2 regions of the Streptomyces sp. NPDC050439 genome follow, and region 1 is predicted to be linked to the other one. Evidence: riboswitches for the same ligand, from Rfam matches in the RefSeq annotation. Region 1 holds a riboswitch; the other holds the start of a gene.
What was found. A riboswitch is a leader RNA that binds a small molecule or an ion and turns the genes downstream of it on or off. The one in region 1 is predicted to bind thiamine pyrophosphate.
Positions count from the first base shown of each region.

Region 2: it holds a riboswitch for thiamine pyrophosphate, as region 1 does, so the genes downstream of both, thiC (phosphomethylpyrimidine synthase ThiC) here and thiO (glycine oxidase ThiO) in region 1, are expected to answer to the same signal.

Region 1 is NZ_JBFAJT010000003.1:438,206-445,345, forward strand. Features, by position in the region: gene AB0I66_RS14995 (Rv2175c family DNA-binding protein) at 24-389, opposite strand; gene AB0I66_RS15000 (FAD-dependent oxidoreductase) at 455-1,621, opposite strand; TPP riboswitch at 1,806-1,918, shown strand; gene thiO (glycine oxidase ThiO) at 1,916-3,112, shown strand; gene thiS (sulfur carrier protein ThiS) at 3,109-3,336, shown strand; gene AB0I66_RS15015 (thiazole synthase) at 3,343-4,137, shown strand; gene pknB (Stk1 family PASTA domain-containing Ser/Thr kinase) at 4,229-6,196, shown strand; gene AB0I66_RS15025 (deoxyribonuclease IV) at 6,386-7,140, shown strand, end outside.
Region 2 is NZ_JBFAJT010000006.1:247,804-254,943, reverse strand. Features, by position in the region: gene AB0I66_RS25665 (IclR family transcriptional regulator C-terminal domain-containing protein) at 1-306, shown strand, start outside; gene AB0I66_RS25660 (SsgA family sporulation/cell division regulator) at 410-847, shown strand; gene AB0I66_RS25655 (YibE/F family protein) at 943-2,322, opposite strand; TPP riboswitch at 2,394-2,547, shown strand; gene thiC (phosphomethylpyrimidine synthase ThiC) at 2,540-4,321, shown strand; gene AB0I66_RS25645 (hypothetical protein) at 4,393-5,268, opposite strand; gene AB0I66_RS25640 (metallophosphoesterase) at 5,450-6,535, opposite strand; gene AB0I66_RS25635 (LacI family DNA-binding transcriptional regulator) at 6,809-7,140, opposite strand, start outside.

The DNA of each region.
Region 1 (7,140 bases):
TACGCAACGGTTTTCCGTTTCGGTCAGACGGCGAGCGCCTGGGCGCGGCGCTTCACCTCCGTGCCGCGATTCTCGCTCAGGGCCTGCGCGGGGGTGCCGGGCAGGGTCGGGTCGGGAGTGAAGAGCCACTCCAGCATCTCTTCGTCGGAGAAGCCGTCGTCCTTCAGGAGCGTCAGGGTGCCGGTCAGGCCCTTGACGACCTTGTCGCCGTCGATGAAGGCGGCCGGCACCTGAAGCGCGCGGTTCTCACCACGGCGTACGGCAATCAGCTGGCCCTCCTTGACCAGCTGGCGAACACGCGTCACCTCGACGTCGAGCATTTCTGCGATGTCGGGAAGGTGGAGCCACTCGGGGACGAGAGCATCAGTCTTTGCGTCAATCTCGGTCACGGGAACAAGGGTATCGCCGGGCACCGACAGCGGCCGGGCAGAGGCCCCCGGTGACGGTGGCACCGCTACGCCAGCAGTGCCTTCTTCAGCGGAACCGCGGGGTCCGAGGCCAGCTCGGCGGAGAGCCTGGCGCCCGCCTCGATCAGCTTGCGGCCCTGTGCCAGGTCCCGGGGGCGGCCCACCGCGAGGAGGGCCACCAGGGCCCCCTGCCGCAGCCAGCACACGCTCCAGGCCGCGCCCGAAGGGTCGCCGCGCCACACCAGCTCGTCGGCGGATGCGTGATGTCCCGCGTACTGGACGAAGCGGCCGAACTGCTCCGACCAGAAGTACGGCACGGGGTCGTACGCCGAAGGGGTCTCGCCGATGATGTTCGCGGCCACCGTGCGCGGGCCCTGGAGCGCGTTGTCCCAGTGGTGGACGAGCAGACGCTCGCCATACCTTCCCGAAGGGAAGGAGGAGCAGTCGCCGACCGCGTACACATCGGGTTGTGACGTCCTCAGGTGGTCGTCGGCGAGGATCTCCCGGTGGGCGCCCAGGGTGATGCCGGAGTCCGCGAGCCATCCCGTGGCGGGGCGTGCGCCGATGCCGACGACGACCGCGTCCGCGGGCAGCCGGGTGCCGTCGGCCAGGTGGACGCTGCCGGGCTCGACGCGGTCCACGCGCGCGTGGGTGCGCAGTTCGGTCCCGGAGTCGGCGTACCAGGCCGTCATCGGGGTGGAGACCTCCGCGGGCAGCGCCCCGGCGAGCGGACGCTCCGCGGCCTCGACGACCGTGACCGGGCAGCCCGCCTCGCGCGCCGCGGTCGCGAACTCGGCGCCGATCCAGCCCGCGCCGACGACCACGATGCGGTGCTGCCCGGCGAGCACGGGCCGCAGCCGCTCGGCGTCGTCGAGCGTGCGCAGCAGGTGGACGCCGGGTACTCCGGAGACCCCGGGGAGCACGATCGGTTCGGCTCCGGTGGCGATGACCAGTGCGTCGTAGGGAACGGGCCCCGTCGCGGTGTCCAGTTCGTGCTCGGCGGGGCGGACCCCCGTGACCTCGCGGCCCAGGCTCAGCTCGATGCCGAGCGCCTCGAAGTCGATGTCGAAGGCGGAGCCCTCCGCCTTGCCGAGCAGCACGGCCTTGGACAACGGCGGCCTGTCGTACGGCTGGTGGGGCTCCGCGCCGATCACGGTGACCGCACCGGCGAACCCCTGCTCGCGCAGGGCCACGGCGGTCTGCACCCCGGCCATCCCCGCACCCACGACGACGACCCTGCGCTCTTCCTGCCTCCGCTGCTCACTCACCCGATCACTCTAGGACGGCGGACGAGGCGCGCCTCAGGGCGCGACGGCGAGATCTCTGACACACCGTCACAGCCCGTGACCGCGGAGCTGCCCTACCTGCCCCGGGGCACCAAGGGCTAGGGTTGCCGTGCAGAGCACTCGCGGGAGCCCGGACGCACCGGGCTGAGAGGGAGGCTGGACGGCCTCCGACCGTACGAACCTGATCCGGGTCATGCCGGCGAAGGGAGGGGCTGGACACCCATGCATCCACGAACACCACCCCGTACGACGCACACGACCGACGTCCTGGTCGTCGGGGGCGGCATCATCGGCCTGGTCACGGCCTGGCGGGCGGCGCAGCGCGGCCTGTCCGTCGCGGTCGTGGACCCCGAGCCCGGCGGCGGCGCGGCGCAGGTCGCCGCGGGCATGCTGGCCGCCGTCACCGAGCTGCACTACGGGGAGCAGACGCTGCTCGGCCTGAATCTGGCCTCCGCGCGGCGCTATCCCGACTTCGCGGCCGAGCTGGCGGAGGCGAGCGGCCGCGATCTCGGCTACCGCGCGTGCGGCACGCTCGCCGTCGCGCTGGACTCCGACGACCGTGCCCATCTGCGGGAGCTGCACGCCCTTCAGCAGCAGTCGGGGCTCACGTCGGAATGGCTGAGCGGCCGCGAGTGCCGCCGCCTCGAACCGATGCTCGCGCCGGGCGTCCGGGGCGGCCTCCGGGTCGACGGCGATCACCAGGTCGACCCGCGCAGGCTCGCCGCGGCGCTCCTGGTGGCCTGCGAGCGGGCCGGCGTGGTCCTCCACCACGCGTGGGCGGAGCGCCTCTCGGTGGCGGGCGACCGGGCCACCGGAGTCGTCCTCGCCGACAGCACCGCCCTGGAGGCCGGCCAGACCGTGCTCGCCGCGGGCAGCCTCAGCGGGCGCCTCGCCGGGGTGCCGGAGGGCGTCCTGCCGCCCGTGCGCCCCGTGAAGGGCCAGGTGCTGCGGCTCACGGTGCCGCAGCGTCTCGCGCCGTTCCTGAGCCGCACCGTGCGCGCCGTGGTGCGCGGCAGCCACGTCTACCTGGTGCCGCGCGAGAACGGCGAGCTCGTCGTCGGCGCGACCAGCGAGGAGCTCGGCTGGGACACGACGGTCACGGCCGGCGGCGTGTACGAGCTGCTGCGGGACGCCCACGAGCTCGTGCCCGGCATCACGGAACTGCCGCTGACGGAGACCCGCGCGGGCCTGCGCCCCGGCTCCCCCGACAACGCGCCGCTGCTCGGCCCGACCGCGCTCCCCGGCCTGCAGCTGGCCACCGGGCACTACCGCAACGGCGTCCTCCTGACGCCCGTCACCGGCGACGTGCTCGCGCACTCCCTGACCACCGGGGAACTGCCGGACGAGGCACGGGGGTTCACCCCCCTGCGTTTCGTCCGCGGCCCCCTCACGCAGCGTTTCCTGGAGCAGCCCGCATGACTCTCCCGTCCGACACAGCCGTCACCGCCGTCTCCGTCAACGGAGAAGCACGCGACGTGGCCGCGGGCACCACGCTCGAAGCCCTCGTCGCCACCCTGACCGCGGCCCCGTCCGGGGTCGCCGCCGCCCTCAACGAAACCGTCGTCCCGCGCGCGCGGTGGTCCACCACGCCGCTCACCGACGGGGACCGCGTCGAGGTCCTCACCGCCGTCCAAGGAGGCTGAACCGACATGGCAGACGACCCCTTCGTCATCGGCGGGCTCACCCTTTCCTCCCGCCTGATCATGGGTACGGGCGGTGCGCCGAGCCTGGACGTCCTGGAACGCTCCCTCGTCGCCTCCGGCACGGAGCTGACGACGGTCGCGATGCGCCGCCTCGACCCCGGGGTGCAGGGCTCGGTGCTCTCCGTCCTCGACCGGCTCGGCATCCGCGTCCTGCCGAACACGGCGGGCTGTTTCACCGCGGGCGAGGCCGTCCTGACCGCCCGGCTCGCGCGGGAGGCGCTCGGCACCGACCTGGTCAAGCTGGAGGTCATCGCGGACGAGCGCACCCTGCTGCCCGACCCGATCGAGCTCATCGACGCCGCCGAGATCCTCGTCGACGACGGCTTCACGGTCCTCCCGTACACGAACGACGACCCGGTGCTCGCCCGGAAACTGGAGGACGTGGGCTGTGCGGCGATCATGCCGCTCGGCTCCCCCATCGGCTCCGGACTCGGCATCCGCAACCCGCACAACTTCCAGCTGATCGTCGAGCGCGCGGGCGTTCCGGTGATCCTGGACGCGGGCGCGGGGACGGCGTCCGACGCGACCCTCGCCATGGAACTCGGCTGCGCGGGTGTGATGCTCGCCTCGGCCGTGACGCGGGCGCAGGAGCCGGTCCTGATGGCCGAGGGCATGCGGCACGGCGTCGAGGCGGGGCGGCTCGCGTACCGGGCCGGGCGCATCCCCCGGCGGCACTTCGCCGAGGCGTCATCGCCCGTGGAAGGCATGGCCCGGCTCGACCCGGAGCGGCCCGCCTTCTGAGCGCCGCCCGCCTGTCACAGCTCGGCTGCAGTCGAGGCCCGAGCGTGCCCGGGCGGGCAACGGTGTCGGTGGTGGCTCGTAGACTCCCTGCGTGGACACGACCCTTCAGGACCCGCTCGTCGGGCAGGTGCTCGACGGCCGCTATCGCGTGGACGGGCGGATCGCGGTCGGCGGGATGGCCACGGTCTACCGGGCCGTGGACACCCGCCTGGACCGCGTGCTCGCGCTCAAGGTGATGCACCCGACGCTGGCCGCCGACGTCTCGTTCGTCGAGCGCTTCATCCGCGAGGCCAAGTCGATCGCCCGGCTCTCGCACCCGAACGTGGTGGGGGTGTACGACCAGGGCGCCGACGGCGCGTACGTCTACCTCGCGATGGAGTACGTCGCCGGCTGCACCCTGCGTGACGTGCTCCGCGACCGCGGCGCCCTGCAGCCGCGCGCGGCCCTGGACATCCTGGAGCCGGTCCTGGCCGCGCTCGGCGCCGCGCACCGCGCGGGCTTCGTGCACCGCGACATGAAGCCGGAGAACGTCCTCATAGGGGACGACGGCCGGGTCAAGGTCGCCGACTTCGGGCTCGTGCGCGCGGTGGACACCGTCACGAACACGACCGGCACGGTCCTGGGCACCGTCTCCTATCTCGCCCCCGAGCAGATAGAGCACGGCACCGCCGACACCCGTGTGGACGTGTACGCGTGCGGCGTCGTGCTCTACGAGATGCTGACCGGCGCCAAGCCGCACTCCGGTGAGTCGCCCGCCCAGGTGCTCTACCAACACCTCCACGAGGACGTACCGCCCCCTTCGGCGGCCGTCCCGGGTCTCGCCGTCGAGCTCGACGAGCTCGTGGCCTCCGCGACCGCCCGCACGCCCGACGTCCGCCCGTACGACGCGGTGGCGCTCCTCGGGCAGGCCAGGGTGGCGCGCTCCGCGCTCTCCGTCGAACAGCTGGACGCGGTGCCGCCGCAGGCCCACGCCGCGGACCACGACGACGCGCGGCGCGACAACTCCGACGACCGTACGAACGTGATTCCGCGCGCGGTGCGTCCCGTACAGCTGCCGCTCCCCACGGACGGCGACCAGGACCGCCAGGACCAGCTCAACCGCACGAGCATCCTGGCGTCACCTCCGCCGCCGCCCGCTCCGCCGGCCGCGCCCGGCCGCAGGGGCCTCGATCCGCGCCGCCGCACGCTGGCCGTGGTCGCCGCCGTGCTGCTCGCCCTCGGCCTCGGCGCCGGTGTCTGGTACATCAACTCCGGCCAGTTCACGAAGGTCCCGCCGCTTCTGGCGAAGACCGAGTCGGCGGCCAAGAAGCGCCTCGGCGAAGAGGGGCTCGAGGTCAACGCCGTCAAGCGCGCCTACAGCGACACCGACAAGCGCGGCACGGTCATGGCCACCGACCCCGAGGCGGGCGAGCGCATCCGTGACAACGACGGGGTGACGCTGACCATCTCGAAGGGTCCCGAGATCGTGAAGGTCCCGAGCCTTTCGGGCACCCCCTTGGCCAAGGCGAAGGACGAGCTCAAGGACGCCGGGTTCGCTCCCGGGATGACGAACAAGGCCTTCAGCGACGAGGTGCGCAAGGGCTCCGTGATCGGCACGGACCCGAAGGCGGGCATCAAGCGCAAGGCGGGCTCGGCCATCGCGATCACCGTCAGCAAGGGGCCCGAGGTCGAGGTCCCCGACGTGACGGGCGACTCCCAGGCCGACGCCACCTCCGAGCTGGAGGACCTGGGCCTGAAGGTCGAGATCGAGACGAAGCGGATCCACTCCGACGAGGACAAGGGCACGGTCCTCGACCAGTCCCCCAGGGAGGGCCAGAAGCGGCTCGCCGAGGGCGACACGGTCAAGCTGACGCTGTCCAAGGGCCCGGAGATGATCGAGGTGCCGGACGTCGAGGGCATGAAGGTCGACGAGGCCACGCAGGAGCTGGAGGCTGTCGGCTTCGACGTCGACAAGGACCGGGGCCTGCTGGGTCTCTTCGCGGACAAGGTGGAGAGCCAGTCCGTGGAGGGCGGCGACAAGGCCCCCAAGGGTTCCACGATCACCATCAAGATCCGCTGATCCTGGCCGGGGGCCTGTGGCATACGTCCGGGCCCCCGGCGCAGGCCGGCGGACGGGCGCGGGCCGGCCTGCCTGTTCCGATCTGCGGGCCGTCTGTGGCTGGTCGCGCAGTTCCCCGCGCCCCTGCGGCGCCCGGCCGACCGGGATCCGCCGGCGGACCCCCCTCACTCGCATGCCACCCTTTAGCGCGTGAGCAGCAATAAGTCCCCCAGCGCCAAGTCCAGCGGCCCCCTGTCCCGCAATCCCGTCGGCGGCCATGTCCCCGTCGCGGGTGGCCTCGCCTCCATCGGGCTCTCGTACGCCCGTGACCTGGGCGCCGAGGCCGTCCAGGTGTTCGTGGCCAATCCGCGGGGCTGGGCCACGCCGCCCGGCAATCCGAAGCAGGACGAGCAGTTCCGCGCGGCCTGTGCCGCCGAGGGGATTCCCGCGTACGTCCACGCGCCCTACCTCATCAACTTCGGCTCGCACACCGAGGCGACCGTGGAGAAGTCCGTGGAGTCCCTGCGCCACTCGCTGCGCAGGGCCCGCGCGATCGGCGCGCTCGGGGTCGTCGTGCACACCGGTTCCGCGACCGGCGGCCGGGACCGCGCCGTGGCCCTGCGGCAGGTGCGCGACCGGATGCTGCCGCTGCTCGACGAGCTGACGCACGAGGACGACCCGTTCCTCCTCCTGGAGTCGACCGCGGGCCAGGGCTTCTCGCTCTGCTCACGCACCTGGGACTTCGGCCCGTACTTCGACGCGCTGGACGCCCACCCGAAGCTGGGCGTCTGCCTGGACACCTGCCACATCTTCGCGGCGGGCCACGACCTGGCCGGCCCCGGCGGCATGAAGGAGACGCTTGACCTGCTGGTCGACACCGTCGGCGAGAGCCGTCTGAAGCTGGTGCACGCCAATGACTCCAAGGATGTGGTCGGCGCCCACAAGGACCGTCACGAGAACATCGG
Region 2 (7,140 bases), on a different contig from region 1:
GAACAGCGCCAGGACCACCTCTCCCGCTATCCGGTGCAGTCGCTCACTCGATACTCGGTCCGCGACAACCGCGCTTTCATCCGCCGCCTGGACGCGATGGACCGGATGCGGCCCGTGGTGGAGCGCCAGGAGTACGCGTTGGGGACGGTCTGCGCCGCGATTCCGATCACTGCGGGTAACACGGCCGCGACGATGGCGATTTCAGTTCCGGCCTATCAGGCGGACCGTCTGCTACCTGCGGCCGAGCGTTTGCAGGGCGAGATCGGAAGGCTGCTAAGGACACTTGCTTTCTCTATCAGCATCTGAAAACTCACTCCTTGTGATCTGATGTGTACGTTAAGCAAGATGCCATGAGTGTCAGGGAGTTGGTTCCTGGCCAGTCGAGCTTTAGCGACGGGGTAGGCGGGCGATGCGCGAGTCGGTCCAGGCAGAGGTCATGATGAGCTTCCTAGTTTCCGAGGAGCTGTCGTTCCGCATCCCGGTGGAGCTGCGTTATGAGACCGGCGATCCTTACGCCGTCCGGTTGACCTTCCACCTCCCCGGAGACGCACCCGTCACCTGGGCCTTCGGCCGCGAGCTGCTGGTCGACGGGGTGGGCGAGGCGTGCGGAGACGGGGACGTGCACATCGTTCCCACCGATCCCGAGCTGCTCGACGAGGTGCTCATCCGGCTCCAGGTCGGCGTGGACCAGGCGCTGTTCCGGGTGGGGATTCCGCCCCTGCTCGCCTTCCTCGACCGTACGGACAAGCTGGTTCCGCTGGGGCAGGAGCGGGCGCTCGCCGACTTCGAGACACACCTGGACGAGGCACTGGACCGGATCCTCGCCGAGGAGCAGAGCGCGGGCTGACCTCCGAGGCCAAGAGACGCAGCCGTACGGCAGATTGATGCATTTCGTGGCATCGGCCGGTGCGACCCGGGGCATCGCCGACCAGGCCTCGCCGCTCAGGCCTTGCGCCGGCGGCCCTTTCCGCCGCGGCTCTGCTTGGGGGCGGGGGCGGCGCCGCTCCCGGGTCCGGCCGTGGTCACCGGCCGGCTCATGGGGGCCGTGCGGTCCGCGGAGACCACCAGGGCCGCGAGCGCCGTCGTCACCGGCACCGAGGCGACCAGGCCGATCGAGCCGATCAGGGTGCGCACGATCTCCTCGGCGACCAGCTCGCTGGTGGCCACCGTGCCCACGCTGCTCTGCGCGATGGAGAAGAGCAGCAGCAGGGGCAGCGCGGCGCCCGCGTAGGCCAGGACCAGGGTGTTGACGACCGAGGCGATGTGGTCGCGGCCGATGCGGATGGCGGCGCCGTACAGACCGCGCCAGCCCATCGTGGGATTGGCCTGATGCAGCTCCCAGACCGCGGATGTCTGCGTCACCGTCACGTCGTCGAGCACGCCGAGGGAGCCGATGATGACGCCCGCGAGCAGCAGGCCGCTCATGTCGATGGACGGGTACAGACCGTGGATCAGGCCGGTGTTGTCGTCCGTGTTGCCGGTCAGCGAGGCCCAGCCGATGAAGAGCGAGCCGAGCAGTCCGATCAGGAGCAGGGAGATCAGCGTGCCGAGAACCGCGACCGATGTACGCGCCGTCAGGCCGTGGCACAGATAGAGCGCGATCAGCATGATGGCGCTGGCCCCGATCACCGCCACGACCAGCGGGTTCGAGCCCTGCAGGATCGCGGGCAGGATGAAGAACGTCAGGACCAGGAAGCTCAACGCCAGCGCGACCAGGGCCATGACGCCGCGCAGCCGTCCCACCGCCACGACGACGAGCGCGAAGATCCCGGCGAGCAGCGCCATGGGGAACTTCCGGTTCACGTCGGTGACCGAGTACTGCAACGCCTCGGGGGCCGTGGGCTCATAGGCGACCACCACCTGCTGGCCCTGGCGCAACTGCCGCGGTGAGTCCGGCTGGACGATCTCGGTGAAGGTGCGGCCCTTGTCCTTGCCGCTGGTCACCTCGATCGTCGCCTTCTTGCAGACGCCCTTCGCGCGCGACTCGGCGGACTGCCCCTCGGCGGTGGAGGTGTCGCCGTTGGGCGGGGTCTGCGAGGCGTTCACGTCCTTGCAGGGCAGCTCCTGCACCTTGGTCACGTCGGCCGACTGCGTCTGCCGGTCGAAGCCGACTCCGGTGCGCTCATGGCCCGGCGCGCCACCGGGCCACAGCACCACGAGGCCCACCGCCACCGCCGTGGCGAAAGGAATCAGCACGGCGGCGATGACCTTGCGCAGATGCTTCGAGACCGGTGCGGCCGGACCATGGCTGTGGGAGTGCCCGTGCGGGTCCGGAGGGCGGTTCGGGACGGGCGGCTGAGACGGCGGCTGTGTGGTGGTCACTGCCCGATCATCGCAAGAACGGACGGGGCCCTCTGTTCAGCGCGCCCGACATGACGCTAGCGTGGAGCCACCTTTGCAATCGCGGGAGCTCGGAGCACCGGGCTGAGAGGGCGCTGACCTCCGTACGAATCGGCACAAGAAGTGCACGAGGTACGGAATCCGCTGCGTCGACCGCCGAACCTGTTACCGGGTAATGCCGGCGTAGGGAGTAGGTCTCATGACCACATCGGACGCACGCACGCCTGCCTCGACGCAGAACCAGGGCGACGAGGCCGGGAAGTCCATCGGCTGGCACAAGGCGTATGTCGAGGGCTCGCGCCCCGATCTGCGGGTGCCGGTCCGCCAGGTGCACCTCACCAACGGCAAGGCCGTGACCCTGTACGACACTTCGGGGCCGTACACCGACGAATCCGTCGACACCGACGTCCGCAGGGGCCTCGCGCCCCTCCGGGAGAACTGGATCATCGCCCGCGGCGACACCGAGGAGTACGTGGGCCGCCCGCCCCGCCCCGAGGACGACGGCATCAAGCACACCTCGCCGCGCGGAGGCCTGAAGAACCTCGACGCGGTCTTCCCCGGCCGCCCGCGCCAGCCGCGCAGGGGGCGCGGCGGCCAGGCGGTGACGCAGCTCGCGTACGCCCGCCGCGGCGAGATCACGCCCGAGATGGAGTTCATCGGGATCCGCGAGAACCTCGACCCCGAGGTCGTGCGCGTGGAGGTCGCCGCGGGCCGCGCGGTGATCCCCGCCAACGTCAACCACCCGGAGATCGAGCCGATGATCATCGGCAAGAAGTTCCTGGTGAAGGTGAACGCCAACATCGGCAACTCCGCGGTCACCTCCTCCATCGAGGAGGAGGTGGACAAGATGACCTGGGCGACGAAGTGGGGCGCCGACACGGTCATGGACCTGTCCACCGGCCGCAACATCCACACCACCCGCGAGTGGGTCCTGCGCAACTCCCCCGTGCCCATCGGCACCGTGCCGCTCTACCAGGCCCTGGAGAAGGTCGACGGCCAGGCCGAGGCGCTGACCTGGGAGATCTACAAGGACACGGTCATCGAGCAGGCCGAACAGGGCGTGGACTACATGACGGTGCACGCGGGCGTGCGCCTTCCGTACGTCCCGCTGACCGCCAACCGGAAGACCGGCATCGTCTCGCGCGGCGGCTCGATCATGGCAGCCTGGTGTCTCGCGCACCACAAGGAGAGCTTCCTCTACGAGAACTTCGAGGAGCTCTGCGAGATCCTCGCCTCGTACGACGTGACGTACTCCCTCGGCGACGGGCTGCGGCCGGGATCGATCGCGGACGCCAACGACGAGGCGCAGTTCGCCGAGTTGCGCACCCTCGGGGAACTCAACACGATCGCCAAGCGTCATAACGTACAGACCATGATCGAGGGCCCGGGACACGTCCCGATGCACAAGATCAAGGAGAACATCGACCTTCAGCAGGAGATCTGCGAGGAGGCGCCGTTCTACACGCTCGGACCGCTGACCACCGACATCGCACCCGCGTACGACCACATCACCTCCGGCATCGGCGCCGCGATGATCGGCTGGTGGGGCACGGCGATGCTCTGCTACGTCACGCCCAAGGAGCACCTGGGCCTGCCCAACCGGGACGACGTGAAGACCGGTGTCATCACGTACAAGATCGCGGCCCACGCGGCGGACCTCGCCAAGGGACACCCGGGCGCGCAGGACTGGGACGACGCGCTCTCGGACGCCCGCTTCGAGTTCCGCTGGGAGGACCAGTTCAACCTGGCCCTCGACCCGGTCACGGCACGGGAGTTCCACGACGAGACGCTGCCGGCGGAGCCCGCGAAGACGGCGCATTTCTGCTCGATGTGCGGGCCGAAGTTCTGCTCCATGAAGATCTCGCACGACATCCGGCGTGAGCACGGCGGCACGCAGGACGAGATCGAGGCGGGCATGGACCAGAAGTCCAAGGAGTTCGCGGCAGCGGGAAACCGCGTGTACCTGCCCATCGCCGACTGAGCAGCCGACTGAACAGTGGTTCGCGCCGCGCTTCGGGCGGGCATCGCGCCCGCCCGAAGCAGCGTCGCGTACTACTCCGGCTTGTGGTCGGGACCGCCGAAGTCCGGGCTCGAGAAATCCGGACTCGAGAAGCTCGGGCGCGGTCCCGCCGCCGGGCCGCCCTCCGGGCTGCTGAACCCCGGCCTGTTGTAGCCGAGTTGGGGCATGCGGCTGCCCGGGTCCGACGACGGTGTACGCGCCGCGTGCGCCGCCCCCGGGTCCGCGAGCGCCTCCCGCAGGAACGGCAGGACGCCGCGCTCCATCAGTGCCTCGCCCCAGGCTTCCCTGGCGCGAACCACCTCCTCGTTCCATTCTCCGTGCGAACCGGCCTGGAGCGACGTGGCGCCGTTGCGCAGGGCGGTCAGGAGCAGGCCGATCGCGGCGATCAGGATGCCCCCTGCGGTGAGCGCGCCGAACAGCCACCCCGCGGTGAGCAGGGTTTCCGCGAAGGCGGGCTCGGGGTTGAGCATCTTCAGGATGTAGCCGACGAGCAGGAAGATCGCGGCGGCCGCCCCGGCGAGGACCGGTGCGAGCACCGCGACGACGGCGATGGCCCCCGCCCCCGATGCCTGGGTGGTGACCTCCCCCATCGTGGTGGCGAGACCGAGGCCTCCGGAGCCGGCTTCCGCCGGACCCTCGGTGCTCCGCTCCCGCATGGATGGTGCGGCAGATCCGCTTTCGCGCAGTTCCTCGCGGACCTTCACATAGTGCGTGTACTCGGTCGTGGCGGCGGCAGTGATCAGCGCAGTGGCGTTCAGGGCCATGGTGCGCAGCTGCTCGGGATTGAGCCGCTCGCCCACTGCGGCGAGATCAGGACGACTTGGTGCCGTGCGCAGCGCCTCATCGAGGATCCGCTCGTACTCGGGGCGGTCCTCATTGAGCAGGTGTGGAGCGCTGTTCATGTGCATCCCCCGATGCTCCGTAGGGCTTGGGGCTCGCATGGGTGCGAGCCGTCGGGCAGAAACGGAGGGGAGCCTGCTACGGATAAGCCGATGGTAGAGCCGTGAAGGCACGCGGTGACAGGGGGTTTCCAGAAATAGACCCCCTGGCCAGCGTGATCCTGTAGTGCTGCGCCTGCCCGGCGAACGCTCAGTTATCCAGGGGCAGTTGGCAGACCAGCAGTTTTCCGGCCATGGTCACGCCACCGTCCATGGCGATGGCCAGTCCGCCTGCGTAGATGTGTGGTCCCTCGATGACCGGACCGCCGCCGTCCGAGTCATCCTCGGAGCCGACATCGCCGAGCAGATACGGGATGGGGCTGTGGCCATGCACGATGCGGTGACCGCCGTACATGTCGAGGAGTTCGCGTACGGCAGAGGGGCCCGACTCGTCGCGGAAGGCGAAGCGCTTGGTGAACTTCCGGAAGAGGTCCCAGCACTCGTCGGCGTCGTTGCGCGTGAGGGTCTCGCGGACCGTGTCGTTCACGGCTTCGATCGAGTCGCCGTAATCCAGATAGGCGGTCGTGTCGGAGTGCATCAGGAGATGCCCGTCCTCCGACTCGATCGCGTCGAGGCGGGCCATCCACTGCAGATGGTGGTCCTCGAGGCGCTCCATGTCGGTCTTCTGGCCGCCGTTCAGGAGCCAGGCGGCCTGGAAGGTGGCCGTACCCGCCCCCGAGTTGACCGGGGTGTCGCCGAACCGCTTCGCGCCGAGCAGGAGCAGCTCGTGGTTGCCCATGAGCGCCTTGCAGTAGCCGCCCGCGGCCGCCGCCTGCGCCGACAGCCGCATCACGAGGTCGATGACGCCGATGCCGTCCGGGCCGCGGTCGGTGAAGTCGCCGAGGAACCACAGGCGCGCGTTGCCCGCGGCCCAGTCGCCCTCGGCGTCGATGAGGCCCTGCTCCTGGAGCGCCGCGAGCAGCTCGTCCAGATAGCCGTGCACATCGCCCACCACGAACAGCGGGCCGTGCTCGTCGGACGCCGGCGCCTGCGGAGGCTCGGGCATGGCCTGCACCTCCACTTGCACGGTGTCTGTGCGGTTGATGACGGGCAGGTCGCGCTGGGTGGGGGTGTACCCGTCATCCAGCGATCCGGGCACCTCCCCGGGGGCGCCCGGAACCGCCACGCCCGCCGGGTCCCCCTGGACCGGACCGGTCTCGTGGACGTACGCCGGAACGCGGAAGTCGCGCAACGTCGCCGTCCGCACATCGGGTCCCTGACCGGCCCCCTGAGTCATCGACCCCTCCACCACCATTGCGCCGCATCTGCACCGAGATCGGACTGCCTGGTCGCAGCGGCCCGCGGTGTCGTCCGCCCATCATAGGAATGCGGCTCGCGCTGTGTGGTGCACCAGGGGTGGTGAATCAGTGCTGAACCCCAGTTCACCGAGGTTTTCTCCCGAATTGGGTAGGGGTTTCCCCCCAGGCCACGGCCGGGATGCGCCAGGCAGTGTTGATTGACGGCCGGATGATTGGCCGGTTGACGGGGTTCTCCCCGCGGTGCGGCCCGCTCAACCGGGTCCCGGTGAGCGGGGTGGGCTGACCGTCGTGCGCGGTGGACGGCGCTCGGACGAGGTGCGCACGATCAGCTCCGTCGGTATCACCTGCTCGACGGGCCGGCCCGAATCCAGACCTTCGATGGCGTCGATGAGGAGCTGGACGACGGCCGTGCCGATGCGCCGGGGTTTGAGCGAGAGCGTGGTGATGGGCGGTTCCGTGGTGGCGTAGACCGTGGACTCGCTGCAGCACACGAGCAGCAGGTCGTCCGGGACGCGCAGTCCGTACCGGCGGGCGGCCGCGAGGAGATCGGTGCCGTTCGGGTCGAAGAGGCCGTACACGGCGT